Regions from separate parts of the Stenotrophomonas sp. YJH_SMC_32 genome, predicted to be linked through region 2. Evidence: riboswitches for the same ligand, from Rfam matches in the RefSeq annotation. Region 2 holds a riboswitch; the other holds the start of a gene.
The links. A riboswitch is a leader RNA that binds a small molecule or an ion and turns the genes downstream of it on or off. The one in region 2 is predicted to bind cobalamin.
Positions count from the first base shown of each region.

Region 1: it holds a riboswitch for cobalamin, as region 2 does, so the genes downstream of both, btuB (TonB-dependent vitamin B12 receptor) here and AC5P7S_RS12800 (epoxyqueuosine reductase QueH) in region 2, are expected to answer to the same signal.

Region 1 is NZ_JCAFTE010000004.1:216,036-223,661, reverse strand. It holds gene AC5P7S_RS08805 (NAD(P)-dependent oxidoreductase) at 1-416, opposite strand, end outside; gene AC5P7S_RS08800 (LysR family transcriptional regulator) at 525-1,454, shown strand; gene AC5P7S_RS08795 (class I SAM-dependent methyltransferase) at 1,451-2,242, shown strand; gene gph (phosphoglycolate phosphatase) at 2,307-2,975, shown strand; gene btuB (TonB-dependent vitamin B12 receptor) at 3,067-4,908, opposite strand; cobalamin riboswitch at 5,025-5,247, opposite strand; gene AC5P7S_RS08780 (histidine phosphatase family protein) at 5,391-5,969, shown strand; gene AC5P7S_RS08775 (TfoX/Sxy family protein) at 6,061-6,423, opposite strand; gene AC5P7S_RS08770 (GAF domain-containing protein) at 6,420-6,902, opposite strand; gene bioD (dethiobiotin synthase) at 6,971-7,626, shown strand, end outside.
Region 2 is NZ_JCAFTE010000009.1:99,055-106,680, reverse strand. It holds gene AC5P7S_RS12820 (NADH:flavin oxidoreductase/NADH oxidase) at 99-1,199, shown strand; gene AC5P7S_RS12815 (LysR family transcriptional regulator) at 1,203-2,114, opposite strand; gene purU (formyltetrahydrofolate deformylase) at 2,229-3,080, shown strand; gene pncA (bifunctional nicotinamidase/pyrazinamidase) at 3,368-3,994, opposite strand; gene AC5P7S_RS12800 (epoxyqueuosine reductase QueH) at 4,050-4,721, opposite strand; cobalamin riboswitch at 4,861-5,074, opposite strand; gene AC5P7S_RS12795 (coiled-coil domain-containing protein) at 5,284-6,894, opposite strand; gene AC5P7S_RS12790 (patatin-like phospholipase family protein) at 7,038-7,626, shown strand, end outside.

The DNA.
Region 1 (7,626 bases), on a different contig from region 2:
AAGGCTTCACGATGGGCCAGCGCGTACGGCTTGTAGGCTTCCGGGAAGTTGGGGGTATCGACCAGCTGCACGCCCGGCGCGACTTCCAGGCTGCCAGCGCCACCCACCACCACCAGGCGCGGTACGCCGGCTTTGCGCGCGGCGGCCGCCAGCTGCGCGGCGATCTCGCCCACGCGGCCGATGTCGTCGCCCGGGCGCGGGCCGTAGGCGCTGGCCAGTACGTCGTGGCCCGCGATGGCGGCGACCAGCGCGTCCTGGTCATCCAGCGAGGCGATCACCGGATGGGCGCCGGCCAGTTCGGCCGGGAGGTCCTGCGCGCTGCGCACGATGACGGTGAGTTCGTGGCCGTGGGCCAGCGCGTGGCGGGCGATCTGGCGGCCGATGTTGCCGGTGGAACCAACGAGGGCGATCTTCATGGCAGGACTCCGTGGGGCGATGTGGGCTGGGAATGGGGCCACTCTAGGCTGCTGCAGTCGCTCGAAAAACAGCGTATAACGCGCTTGTTTGTTGCGTGGATCGAGCATATGGACCGATTGACCGCCATGACCGTGTTTGTCGAGGTGGCCGAGCGCGGCAGCCTCACCGCCGCCGCGGAAGTGCTGGACATGTCGCGGGCGATGGTCAGCCGCTACCTGGCCGAGGTCGAGGGCTGGCTGGGTGCACGCCTGCTGCACCGGACCACGCGCCGGGTCAGCCTGACCGGCCCGGGCGAGGCGGCGTTGGCGCGCTTCCGGCAGATGCTGGCGATCGGCGAAGAACTGCAGGGCGAGCTGGCCAGTGATGATCCCGAGCCGCACGGTACGCTGCGCGTGACCGCCAGCGTGTCGTTCGGGCAGAGCCACCTGGCACGGGCGGTGGCCGGTTTCGTCGCGCGCCATCCGGCGGCGCGCATCGAGCTGCTGCTGGTCGACCGCACGGTGAACCTGGTCGAGGAGCGCGTGGACCTGGCCGTGCGCATTGCGCGCCAGATCGACCCCAGCCTGATCGCGCGGCGGCTGGCCACCTGCCGCTCGGTGCTGTGCGCGACGCCGTCGTACCTGCAGGCGCGTGGCACGCCGACCGCGCCGGAGCACCTGGCCGCGCACAACTGCCTGACCCACCACTACGTCGGCAAGAGCCTGTGGCAGCTGCACCGCGATGGCCGTTCGCTGTCGGTGGCGGTGGGCGGCAACATCAGCGCCAACGAGGCCTCGCTGCTGCTGGAGGCGGTACGCGCCGGTGCCGGGATCGCCATGCTGCCGACCTACCAGGTGGCGCCACTGCTGCGCAGCGGCGAGCTGATCGAACTGCTGCCCGGATTCAGTCTGGACGAGCTCGGCATTCATGCCGTGTACGCGTCACGGCGCCAGCAGCCCGCTATCATGCGGCGATTCCTGGATTACCTGGCCGAGTGTTTCGCCAGCCCGGCCTTCCAGGATCTGGATTGGCGCCCGCCGGGCAAGGAGAACACATGAACCATGGACAGGCTTTGATCGACCACAACCGTGCTGCCTGGGACCGCCAGGCCAGCGAAGTGCGCGAATGGTCGCGCCCGGTGGAGAGTTCAACCATTGCCGCCGCGCGCGAAGGGCGCTGGCAGGTGCACCTGACCCCACGCGCGCTGCCACTGGACTGGCTGGGCGACGTGCGCGGCCGTCGCATCCTGTGCCTGGCTTCGGGCGGCGGCCAGCAGGCACCCGTGCTGGCCGCTGCGGGCGCCGACGTCACCGTGTTCGACCTGTCCGATGGGCAGCTGGAACAGGACCGCAGGGTCGCTGCGCGCGACGGCCTGCAGCTGCGCACGGTGCAGGGCGACATGCGCGACCTGCACGTATTCGCCAATGACAGCTTCGACGTGGTGTTCCATCCGATCTCCAACTTGTACGTACCCGACGTGCGCCCGGTGTGGACCGAATGCCGCCGCGTGCTGGCGCGCGATGGCATGTTGATGGCCAGCTTCTACAACCCGGTGCTGTTCGTCGGTGCACGTGATCCGCAGCTGGATGCACAGGGTTTGATCCGGCCGCAGTACGCCATTCCCTATTCGGACCTGGAAGACCTGCCCGCCGCAGAGCGTGAGGCGAAACTCGCGCGCGGTGATGCGCTGACCTTTGGCCACAGCCTGACCGAACTGATCGGCGGGCAGCTGGATGCAGGCTTCGTGATTGATCGGTTCATGGAAGACTGGCAGCCGAAGCCACGCTTCCTGATCGACCGTTACCTGCCCACCTTTCTGGCCACCCGCGCACGCAGGATCGGCTGAGGCGGATCCCGGGGGAAAAGCGCGGCGTACAATGGACGGCCCCACGTTGTACAGGCGTCGTCCCTTGTCGTATCCCTATCCGCTGGTCGTATTCGATCTCGATGGCACGCTGGTCGACAGCGCATCTGACATCGCCGAAGCGCTGAACCGCACGCTGGAAGCCATCGGCATGGCACGCGTGCCGGAAGCCACCGTGCTCGGCTGGATCGGCGACGGGGTGCGCCGCCTGGTCGAACAGGCCGTGCACGCCGCCGGTCGTGAGGTCGATCTGGCCGAGGTCATGCCGGTGTTCATGGTGCACTACCGTGAATGCCTGCTGCGCAGCCCGCGCCTGTTCGATGGCGTGGCCGAGGCACTGGCGCAGCTGCGCGCGCGCGCCGTGCCACTGGCGATCTGCACCAACAAGCCCGAAGCACTGGTGCCGCCGCTGCTGCAGCACCTGGGCATCGGTGATGCGTTCGCGCTGGTACTGGGCGGCGATTCACTGCCACAGCGCAAGCCCAGCGGTGAGCCGCTGCGGCATATCGCTGCGCACTTCGGGCTGCCGGTCGATGCCTGCCTGATGGTGGGTGACTCGCTGACCGACTACCGCGCCGCCGAAGATGCGGGCATGCCGATCGCGCTGGTCCGCTACGGCTACCCGCGCGGTCTGGACCTGGCCACCGCGCATGCGGTGGCGGTGATCGATGACCTGCGTGAACTGCCGGGGTTGACCGCCGGCGTCCCGGTGTAGAGCCGAGCCCATGCTCGGCTGCTTTGCTGCCTGAGCCGAGCATGGACTCGGCTCTACAGAGAAAGCGCCGGGCAATGCCCGGCGCCTTCTTTCATTTCGGCTGGTAACGCACGCTCAACTGGTACTCACGGCCGGGCTGGTTGAACCACGCCACGGTCTCGTATCGTCGGTCGAACACGTTGGCGGCACGCGCCAGCAGCGACCACGATGGCGTCAGCGCGTACTCGGCGCGCAGATCCAGCGTGCCGTAACCCCCCACCTTCACCGCGTTGGCGGCATCGTCATAGCGCTTGCCCGCTCCCTGAACCGTCAGGCCTGCGCGGAAGGCCCCGAAACGCCGATCGAGGTCCAGGCGCGCGGTCTGCTGTGCACGACGCGGCAGCCAGTTGTCGAACTGGGTGCTGCCGCCGGTGCGGTTGCGTGGGTCGGTGTAGCTCAGCTGGGCGTTGATGTCGAAGCCGGCCAGCAGCACGCCACCGGTCAGTTCGGCACCGCGGATGCGCGCCTTCTCCACCTGCTGCATCCTGAAGGTCGCCGCATCGTAGGTGATCAGATCATCGATGCGGGTTTCATAGACGTCCAGGCCCCAGTGCCAGCCCTGTCCCTGCTGCGAAACGCCCAGGTTGGCGCTCTTGGACTTCTCCGGGTTCAACGTCGGCACACCGCTCCACGGGTCATACAGGTCGCTGAAGGTCGGCGCCTTGAACGCGGTGCCGTAACTGGCATTGACACGCAGGCCGTGGCCGAGCTCCATCGCCCAGCCGAGGCTGCCCGTGGCGTGGTTGCCGAACTGCTGGTTGTCGTCGTTGCGCGCGCTGGCCTGCAGCTGGTGGCGGCCGAAGCGTCCCTGGTACTGCACGAACACGCCGGTGTTGCGGCGGCTGTCGACCCGATATCCGGCACTGCTGCCATCCAGGTTGTCTTCGCTCCAGTCCACGCCGGTGCTCAGCAGCTGGCCTTCGGCCAAGGCGAAGTCACCCTGCAGCGAGGCACTGTCGCGGTGGGTCTGAGCGCTGCCACGGGCACCGAAGTCACCGAAGTTGTCCGACTCGTTGTCACTGCGCCCGACATTGGCGGTGAACGCCAGGCGTTCGGACGGGGTGTAGCGCACCTTGCCGGCCAGCACCTGCTGGCGGGTTTCCGAATAGTTGTAGTAGCCGTCGTAATGGTTCTTTCCGTCGGCACGCAATGCACTGCCTTCCACGTTCCATTGGTCGTTGAAGGTGTAGCCACCGCGCAGGCTCTTGGACAGGTTGCGGTAGCCATCGCGGTCATGTTCGTCGGCAAAGCAGCCGGTGAACAGCGTTGCCGAGCCGCGGCAGGCATCGATGCCATCGGAATGCTGGTAGGCGATGTCGGCGCCGAACCAGCCGCGTTCGGTCCCGCCGCCGATCCCGCCGCTGGCTTCGCGCAGGCCGTTGCTGCCGCCACCGAGCTGGAAGTGCGGGGCGAAATCACCCTGGTTGCGGCGGGTGAAGATCTGGATCACGCCGCCAATGGCATCGGCGCCGTACAGGCTCGACTGCGGGCCACGCACGATTTCCACGCGCTCGATCTGCGCCAGCGGCAGGTCCTGGTACATCGCCAGGCCGAGGTCGGCACTGTTGATGCGCACGCCGTCGACCAGCACCACGGTGTGGCCTGAGTTGGTGCCGCGCAGGAACAGCGAGCTCTGCTTGCCGAGCCCGCCGGCATTGGTCAGGTTGATGCCGGCGCGGCCGCGCAGCAGTTCCTGCAGCGAGGTGGCCTGGCTGGATTCGATCTGCGCGCGGTCGATCACCTGAGCCGGCGCGATGCTGTCCTGCAGGGCGATCGGGGTGCGCGTGGCGGTGACCAGGATCTGGTCGAGCGCGGTGGTGTCATCGGCGGCCTGTGCCAGCGCGGGCAGGGCGGCCAGTACGGCCAGGGACAGCATTCGGGACTGCAGCTTCATGGGGGGACTCCAGGTGCCACGCACGCCCGCGTGGCGAAGGGGAGGAGCCGCGAAGGCAGGCACGCGCCGATGCCGCAGCGCACGCCACGGTCATCCAGCGCCATGCCCACCGCATCGCGACCTGAGGCTTCCGGGCCGGTCTCCGGGCTTGCCGCCGGGTGGCGCGAGGCCACCGTCCAGGCGCCTTCCCATGCCTGCGGCACAGTGGCGGTGTTGCCTGGAACTGACGTGCTTACCGTTGCGGGGGCAGCGCCGGCCTGGCGTGGAATCACGCGTCACCGGCTTCCCGTTTCAACCTGCCGGCCACGGCCGCAGGTCACCTGGAAGTGCGCGCAGTCTACGGCATCGCAGGCCGTCCCGTTGCGTCGCGCCTGCGCGGCTGCCTTTGCTGTGCCTTTAGAATGGTTGCTCGATCCCGTGGTGCCGTTACCGATGTCTGCCCGTTCTCCGTTGTACCTGCGTCGCCCGTCCGGGACGCACGCATGATCCTCGACCTGGTCCGCCATGCCGGCAACGGTCGCGATGAGTTCCTTGATGGCCGCAGCGATCCACCGCAGCTGGCCGGCCTGCCGCAGGAGCTGGTCGAGGCCTATGCCGGGCAACGCTGGGAGCGGGTGATCAGTTCACCGCGGTTGCGCGCCCTGCACACGGCGATGGCGCTGGCCACCCCACGCGGGCTGGACGTCGAAGCGGACGAGGAATGGGAAGAACTGGATTTCGGCGATTGGGACGGGCAGTCGCTGTTCGACCTGCCGGAAGATGCGCTGGCCGCCTTCCACGCCGATCCGCATGCGTTCCCGCCGCCGAACGGCGAGAGCTGGGGGCATTTCGAGCGGCGTATCGCGCGCGCGCTGGATCGCCTGCTCGATGATGATGATCCGGTGCCGACGCTGGTGGTCAGCCATGGTGGCCCGCTGCGCATGGTGTTGTCGCAGGTCTGCGGCCTGCCGATGTCGCTGTGCTGGGCCCTGCGCATCGACCACGGCACGCGCCTGCGGGTGTGGCTGGAGCGGGGCGAGGTCGGGCTGGTGGGCGAGCTGCTGGAACTGCAGCAGCCGTAGTCCATCGGTAGTGCCGGCCGCTGGCCGGCAGCCTCAGGAACGTTGCAAGGATCACGCAGTTGCCGGCCAGCGGCCGGCACTACCGGTGCAGTCAATCCTCGTCCGCGCGCTCGGCCACGTTGTCCTCGGCCTCATCGTCGGCATCGAAGCGCTGCTCATGCACCGGGCCCGACGCCGGGCCGGCCGCCTTCAGCGGATGCGCGGCGATGCGCGCCTCGTAGTCCTGCACCAGCGCTTCACGCTGCGGCTCGCTCAGCTCCTGCCAGTGGCAGTCCAGCAATGCGCCTTCCAGCGAGTACAGCAGGTTCAGGCTGGGCTTGAAGCCGGCCCGCTTGACCTTGACGAAGGCGCCGACTGCGCCGATCGCAACCAGGTCCTCGCGGCTGCGCAGCCCGACCTGGCGCAGCCACGCTGCACTCTTCGGGCCGATGTTGCGCAGCTTCGGTGCGCTCATCCCAGTGCCTCGACGAACACGCGGGCGATGGCTTCCAGGCCGGCCTGATCGTCGGCGTCGAAGCGGCCGACCTTCGGGCTGTCGATATCGAACACGCCGATCAGTTCATCGCCGCGCAGCAGCGGCACCACCAGCTCCGAACGCGAGGCCGAATCGCAGGCGATGTGGCCGGGGAAGGCATCGACGTCGTCCACGCGCTGGGTTACGCGCTGGCTGGCGGCGGCACCGCACACACCCTTGTCCAGCGGGATGCGCACGCAGGCCGGCAGGCCCTGGAACGGGCCGACCACCAGTTCCTTGCCGTCATACAGGTAGAAGCCCACCCAGTTCAGGTCGGGCAGGGCGTGATAGACCAGTGCGGAGAGGTTGGCCGCGTTGGCGATGCGGTCGGACTCGGCGTAGACCAGGCCACGGGCCTGTTCCAGCAGCTGGGCGTATTGTTCCGGCTTGCTGCCGGTGAGCGAGGCATTGGCGAACATGCCTGCAGTCTAGCAAGTGCACCGGGCCGGCGATAATGCACACACTGTTGCCCTGTTGGAGCCCATCGATGCCGTTGCCCGCTACGCTGCCGCCCGCCCTGTTCGTTACCGGCACCGATACCGAAATCGGCAAGACCGCGGCCAGCACCGCGCTGCTGCATGCACTGCGCCAGCGTGGCCTGCGCGCAGTGGGCATGAAGCCGGTGGCCAGCGGCAGCGAGGATCTGGGGCAGGGCCTGCGCAACGAGGACGCGCTGGCGCTGCAGGCGGCCAGCTGGCCGGTGCCGGACTATGCCGATCTGAATCCCTATGCGCTGCGGCAGCCACTGGCACCGGAGCTGGCCGCTGCCGAGGACGGCGTGCAGGTGGAGCTGGCGCCGATCGTGGCCGCGTTCGAACGCCTGCGCGCGAAGGCCGATATCGTCGTGGTGGAGGGCGTGGGCGGTTGGCTGGCGCCGGTCTCGGCCACGCTGGACCAGCTCGACCTGGTGCGTGCGCTGCAGCTGCCGGTGCTGCTGGTGGTGGGCATGCGGCTGGGCTGCGTCAATCACGCGCGGTTGACTGCGCAATCACTGCAGGCCAGCGGCGTGGACTGCCTGGGCTGGATCGGCAACCACATCGACCCGGCGATGCAGCGCCAGGACGAGAACATCGCCACGCTGCAGCAGCGCCTGCCGATGCCGTGCTGGGGACGGCTGCCGCATCTGCCGAATGCCAGTGGTGA
Region 2 (7,626 bases):
GCTGCTGCAGGTCACACGAAACAGCGATCCATCCAGATGGTTGATCCGCGAGCCGCGCAGCGGTGCAATACGCACCCCCTACGTCGTTCATCACCGTCTTGAGCCAGCTGTTCTCGCCGATCTCGTTCGGCCCCCTCACCCTGTCCAACCGCATCGTCATCGCGCCGATGTGCCAGTACTCCGCCGAAGACGGTCGCGCCAGCGACTGGCACGCCATGCACCTGGGCAACCTGGCGCAGTCCGGCGCCGGCCTGCTGATCCTGGAAGCCACTGCGGTCGAGCCGCGCGGCCGCATCAGCTGGGCCGACCTCGGCCTGTGGGATGACGGCACCGAGGCCGCGTTGGCACAGGTGCTGGCCAGCGTCCGCCGCTGGTCGCCGATGCCGCTGGGCATCCAGCTCGGCCACGCCGGTCGCAAGGCCTCGGTGAAGCGCCCGTGGGACGGCGGCGGCCAGTTGCCGGGCGATGATGCGCGTGGCTGGGCCACGGTGGCGCCGTCGCCGCTGCCGTTCCATGCCGCCGATCCGGCACCGCAGGAACTGGACGAGGCCGGCATCGCCGAGCTCATCGCCGCTTTCGCCGCCAGTGCGGTGCGCGCCGAGCGCCTGGGCTTCGAGCTGATCGAGCTGCATGCCGCGCACGGCTACCTGCTGCACCAGTTCCTGTCGCCGCTGAGCAACCACCGCACCGACGGCTATGGCGGCTCGCTGCCGAACCGCCTGCGCCTGCTGGTGGAAGTGTTCGACGCCGTGCGTGCGGCGGTATCGGACAAGATCGCCGTGGGCGTGCGCATTTCCGCCAGCGACTGGGTCGAGGGTGGCTGGGACCTGGTGCAGAGCGAAGCGCTGGCCCAGGTGCTGGACGCGCGCGGCTGCAATTTCCTGCATGTCTCCAGCGGTGGCCTGGACGAACGCCAGAAGATCACCGTCGGTCCCGGCTACCAGGTGCCGTTCGCCGCGGCGATCAAGGCCAAGGTACGCATGCCGGTGATCGCGGTGGGCATGATCACCGAGCCCGAGCAAGCCGAATCGATCCTGCGCCATCGCCACGCCGATGCGGTAGCGCTGGCACGCGGCATCCTCTACGACCCGCGCTGGCCGTGGCACGCTGCTGCCGCATTGCGCGACAGCGTGGAGCCGGCGCCGCAGTACCTGCGCTGCGAGCCGCGCGATGCGCGTGGCGTGTTCAAGGCGCGCTGAGGCTCACACCCGCCAGGCCGGCGCCATGCCGGCCTGCAGATGCTCGAACAGCGCGCGGATCTTGGCGGTGAAGTCGCGGCGGTCGCTGACGCAGAAATAGACCTCCATCGGCTCCGGGCGCCACGCCGTGTCGGCGCCGAACACCGCCTGCAGGCGGCCGTCGCGCAGGTAGGGCTCGGCCACGAACGCAGCCAATCGTGTGATGCCGGCACCGGCCGCCGCCAGCGACGCCAGCGCATCGATGTCATCGCAGACCATGCTCGGCGGCAGCGCGGCGTCCACGCGCTGGCCGTCCTTCAGCAGGCCCCAGCGCAGCGGCCGGCCATCGGTGGGGAAGCGGTGCAGCAGCCCGCGATGGCTGCCCAGGTCCGAGGGTTCCTGCGGCGTGCCATGGGTCTTCAGGTAGGTTGGTGAGGCGCAGAACACGAATGGCACGCGCGCCAGCTGCCGTGCGACCACACCGTCCTCCAGCTGCGCGCCGATGCGGATGCTGGCATCCACCGCCTCTGGACCATGCTGCACGGCGCGGTCGGTCAGGCGCAGCTCCAGCTGCAGTTGCGGGTAGCGCTGCTGCAGTGACGGCAGCAACGGTGCCAGCACGTGGCGGCCGAAGGCGCTGCTGCTGGCGATGCGCAGGGGACCGGCCGGTTCGATATCACCGGCAGTCACCATCGCCTGCGCGCGCGCCAGGTCGCCCTCGATGTGGCGCACCTGCGCCAGGTACAGCGCGCCGGCCTCGCTGAGGGCCAGCTGGCGCGTACTCCGGTTCAGCAGCCGTACGCCCAGATGCGCTTCCAGTCGGTTGATGTTCTGGCCGACTGCGGTGGCGCTGATGCCAAGGATGCGGGCCGCGGCGGCAATGCTGCCGGTCTCTGCGGTGCGGGTGAAGCTGCGGATCAGTTGCAACAGGTTCATGACCGACCAGCTTGCCACGGTGATGGCCAAGTATCGCTTGGGACTGAACCAAGCGGTTCGGTTGCATCGGTGATGATCCGGCTGCTGGGCAGGAAGCTGCCCTACACTGTGGAGATGCGCCCCGATTCCATCCTCACCCTGTCCTGCCCCGACCGTACCGGTATCGTCTACCGAGTGTCCGGCCTGCTGTTCGACCACGGCTGCAACATCCTCGACGCCCAGCAGTTCGGCGACGAGGAAAGTGGCCGCTTCTTCCTGCGCGTGCATTTCGACCGCGATGCCAGCCTGCTGCTGGAGACCGTGCATGCCGCGATGGCCAAACTTGCCGAAGGCTTCGGCATGGACTGGCAGCTGCATGATGGGCGCCGCCGGGCACGCCTGCTGGTGCTGGTCAGCAAGCAGGGGCACTGCCTCAACGACCTGCTGTTCCGTGCCCACAGCGGCCAGCTGAAGGTCGATATCGCGGCGGTGGCGTCCAACCACGCCGACTTTGCGCCATTGGCCGCGTCCTACCAGGTACCGTTCCACCACCTGCCGGTGACCGCCGATACGCGTGCGGTGCAGGAGCAGCAGATCATCGACCTGGTCGAGCGTGAGCGCATCGACCTGGTGGTGCTGGCGCGCTACATGCAGATCCTGTCACCCGCGCTGTGCCGCGCGCTGGCCGGCCGTGCGATCAACATCCATCACAGCTTCCTGCCCAGCTTCAAGGGCGCGCAGCCGTATCATCAGGCGCACGCGCGCGGGGTCAAGATCATCGGTGCCACCGCGCATTACGTCACCGAGGATCTGGACGAAGGCCCGATCATCGAACAGGACGTGGCCCGCGTGGACCACGCGATGGCTCCGCGCGAGCTGGTGCGGCTGGGCAGCGATACCGAATCGCTGGTGCTGGCGCGCGCGGTCCGCCGCCATGTGGAGCACCGCATCCTGCTCAATGGGCATCGCACGGTGGTGTTCCGGTAATCGCCCATCCCGCGTCCGCCGGGCATGGCCCGGCGCTACCACGGGTGCTATCCGGTAGTGCCGGCCGCTGGCCGGCAACTGCAGAGATCCCGAGGTTGCCGGCCAGCGGCCGGCACTACCGAATCCTGATTTCATCCAATGAAAAGCCCCCGGTTCGGCCGTCCCGCGATCTATAGGGGGGCGTAGTTAGGGGGCTGGATGAATCGATTGTGTTGTTGTGGGCAGGAGCGCGCAAGCGGCATAAGCGACGTGCGCGGTAGCGCCGGGCCATGCCCGGCGGTCACGCCTCAGACGATCGCAATCCCCGCCTTGCCCAGCGCTTCGCGCACCATCGCGTCGTTGGCTTCGGTCACCGGCCGGGTCAGCTCCCACAGGAACTTCACCCGGAAGCCGGATTTCACCGCGTCCTGCGCGCTCCACAGCACGCAGTAGTCGCGTGCCAGGCCGCACACGTGCACCTCGCGGATGCGGCGCTCATGCAGCCAGCCGGCCAGGCCGGTGGCCGGGCGCTCGCCATCGGGGCCGTGGTTCTCGCGGAAGGCGCTGTACGAATCCACCTGTGGGCGGGTGCCCTTGCGCAGGATCAGGTCGGCCACGGTCCAGTCCACGCCCGGGTGCAGCGCGGCGCCATCGCTGCCCTGCACGCAATGGTCGGGCCACAGGGTCTGTGGCTGCGCGTGCAGCAGGATGGTCTCGAACGGTCGCTTGCCGGGGTGCTGGCTGGCGAACGAGGCGTGGTCGGCCGGGTGCCAGTCCTGGGTCGCCACCACGGTGCGGTAGCGACGCTGTGCCAGCAGGTCGGCAATCGGTGCCACCAGCGCATCGCCCTGGTCGCAGGCCAGCGCACCGCCGGGCATGAAGTCCGGCTGCAGGTCGATCACCAGCAGGGCGACATCGGCGGGCAGGGCAATCATGGCAGATCCACTACATCAGAAGGAGCGACCAGCGTGGCCGCCCCATGCCTGCACGTCAATCGCCCTGCGGCGCCTCAGCGTCCTGCCCGTAGTACAGCAGGCCGATCCTGATCCGCTCGCGGCCGTTCTCGCGGCGGTGGCGGTTGGCATCGCGCAGCGAGTACACGCAGCCGCAGTACTCCTGCTGGTAGAACTGCTCGCGCTTGCTGATCTCGATCATGCGGCTGGCACCGCCGCCCTTGCGCCAGTTGTAGTCCCAGTACTGCAGGCCTTCATAGCGCGACGCCGCGCGGATGCCGCAGTCGTTGATCTGCGCCATGTTCTTCCAGCGCGAGATGCCCAGCGACGAACTGATGGTGTCGTAGCCGTGCTCGTGCGCGTACAGCGCGGTGCGTTCGAAACGCATGTCGAAGCACATCGTGCAGCGGATGCCGCGCTCGGGCTCGTTCTCCATGCCACGCGCACGGCTGAACCAGTTGTCGGTGTCGTAGTCGCAGTCGATGAACGGAATGCCGTGCTGCTCGGCGAAGCGGATGTTCTCCTGCTTGCGCAGCTCGTACTCCTTCACCGGATGGATGTTGGGGTTGTAGAAGAAGATCGCGTAGTCGATCCCGGAAGCGGTGATCGCCTCCATCACTTCGCCCGAGCACGGCGCGCAGCACGAATGCAGCAGCAGGCGCTTGCCATCGGCGGGCAGGGTCAGGGTGGGGCGTTGGAACTCGGTCATCGTGGCGTGCGTCAGGGCGTGGGAGCGGTCTGGCCGGTTACCGTGAACAGGACGCGCGCGGCCACGCCGCCTGTACGTGCAGGCGGGCGATGGCCCCGGCACCCTCCCCGCGGAGAGTCCAGGTCGAATCAGGGGACGGTCGTGTCCCCCGGCCGGGGCCGGTATTCGGGCTGATGGACACGGGCCGCAGCCCACCTACTCCCTGCCGCTTCCCAGGCGCGAGCCCAGTGCTGTTGGCAGGATTCGTTTCCATTCACCGCTGCGGGGCAGCTCCGGAATGGGCGCACGAAGCGCCTTCACCGGATTCCCGTTTAACTCCCTGCCGCCATCCAGCCACGGCAGGGATACCTTCGGCGTGCCCACGGTGGACGCGTTGGCGGCAATGGTCAAGGGCAAAGCATGAGATACGTGGCGCAGAGGCTAGCCCCAGTAGCGGTCGGGTCTCCACTCTGCGCATCGATCTACACGCGCATGTCGTCATTCCGCATCTAGATGTGAATTGAAAGAGGCAAGGGTATTGAGGTGTCAATCTCCATGTTTCCACTTCCGGGTTCGTTGGGGTTTAGGGTTGGCCCTGCTGCTCATCTGGCTTCGTATCGAGTTCTTCATTGACCGAAAAGCCAGCTTCTATCTTTGATTCCTGTTCACGAACCAAGTTATCGCGACGAGATGAGAGAGCTCTTGCAACGGCGCCTAAGCCTGGAACCTTTGAAAGTGCATCTACAGACTCGGAGAGTCGAGCACTCTTTTCCAGTACATCCATAAGCGGATGATCAGCTTTGCTGTAATCGGTGATCAGCTTTCCGGGGTTCTCGGCACTCACTTGAAGTACATTGAACAACAGCCTGGTTCGCAGCTCATCTTTTACTGATGCATCGTTGGCTAATCCTTCAATCTGATTGGAAAGCCCGGAGAATGTCTTTCCCAGTACAGCCTTGTGGGTGTACTCCTCAATCAGTCGCTTGGATAAGTTCAGCCTTTTATTGGCCGAATACGCTAGCCAGAGAACTGGGAAGTACAACGGGAGAATGGAAACAACGAGCCGGGGAGTGTCTTTCAAGACGCTTGCAAGCTCAGTTCCTTGCATCAACAAGTAACAATTGACTCCGAACGGAATGATGGAGACTGCAACCAGTCCATACACCGCAAACTTGAAGCTGCGTTCGTGTGATGCCAGGAAGGATGCCTCTTCATCTTTCTTGCTTTCATAAGCCGCACTCAGTCCTGCAGCTAGTGCGCCTGGGAGAAGCGCTTTCAACTGATCCGAAACTTCTGATAGCGAAGCTTTCCCTCCCTCCAGCAGCGATGCGAACTCGGTGCGTTGCGCTTCACGCAAACTGTCATGACGCCCTTCTACGGCCTTAATAGATGTGTCAACCAACTCGTCTAGTGAACCGATCTTCGAGTCGAGCTCTTCATACGACTTCGTAAGTTGATCCTTCAGGCCATCTACTCTTTGAGTGTTTCCGGCTGAGTCTTCAATGTTGTGCCCAAAAATTTCCTTGTGCAGCTCATCGAACTCGGCAGTCTTCTTCATGGAGTGTGTGAGCAGACTTTTGATGTTCTCGTTTTGCGCATTTGCATCGCTTAATGTCTTCTTGAGATTTTCTATGGCCTCGTTCGCGTTCGCCGCTTGTTCAAGAAGTCTCTGAACTTCATTGAGTTGGGAGGTGATGCTGTCAATAGAATTCTGCGTGTTGGAACTGGCGGCAACAACGGAATCATGCAGTGCTAGGGATTCGCTAGACTTCAGTGCTAGAGATTCGGACTCTTGGAGGAACTTTTCCTTTGAGGTGGAAACTAATTCCATTTCCTGCAAAAGCGTTGATCTTGCAGCCTCGATCTGTGTATGGGCCGCATGCATCTCCTGTGCCATCTGATCAAGCGCCGCTCGCTTCAGCCTGATTTCCTCGAGTGCTTGAGCAGCATCCTGGGCGGACTCGCTCGCTGTTTGCGCAATCCGCGATTCAATCTGAGGGATTTTTCCGTTAGTGATTGCCAGGACATTGCTATTAAGAACGGCAATCTGCTCGCCAATGGTTGATCTGAACTTATCAAAGTCCGCTTGATCCACACCGCCAAATATTCCCACTTTTTCTCCCCCCTGGTGACTAATGATCCGCGCCAGACTGGCGCAACTTCTGAATAGATTGGCAGGGCGGGCTTGTTGCATCAAGGTTATTATCAATCTGTTTGCTTGATGTCGCAAAGCGCCGGAGTTGCGGGGCTTGTCTCAATTGGTGAGAGCCCCTCTTGCCATACTGTGCATCGACAGACGGGAGGTGGCTCGTGGCGGCGAAGTACTGCGATCTGGTCATGAAAGGCGGCATCACCAGCGGCATCGTGTACCCCAATGCGGTACTGGCGCTGGCACGCGAGTATCGGTTCAAGAGCATCGGCGGCACCTCCGCTGGCGCCATCGCTGCGGCGGTAGCGGCTGCGGCGGCATGCGGTGATCGCCGCATGCAGGCCGGCGAGCACCTGCCCGGTGATGCCGGTTATGGCGGGCTGTCGGCGGTGTCGGCGCAGTTGTCGCGGCGCGGGTTCATCTACAGCCTGTTCCAACCGGCGCGGGGCGCGCGCGCGGCCTATCGGCTGCTGGTGGTGCTGACCGGCAATGCCGGCCTGCCGCACAAGCTGCTGTGCCTGGCGGTGGCGGTATTCGAGATCGCGCCGCTGGAAGTGCTGGTGTCGCTGGCGCTGCTGCTCGGCCTGGGCTGGTGGGGCGGTGGCTGGAGCGGCGTGGCCGCAACGCTGCTGCCGTCGCTGCTGTGCGCCTACGGTGCAGGCGTGGCCGGAGCCGCGTTGCGCGTTGCGCGTGTGGCCCGGCGCAACCTGCTGGGCCTGTGCAGTGGCCTCGGCCGCGATGCACGTAAACCGGCATTGACCGAGTGGCTGCATGAAT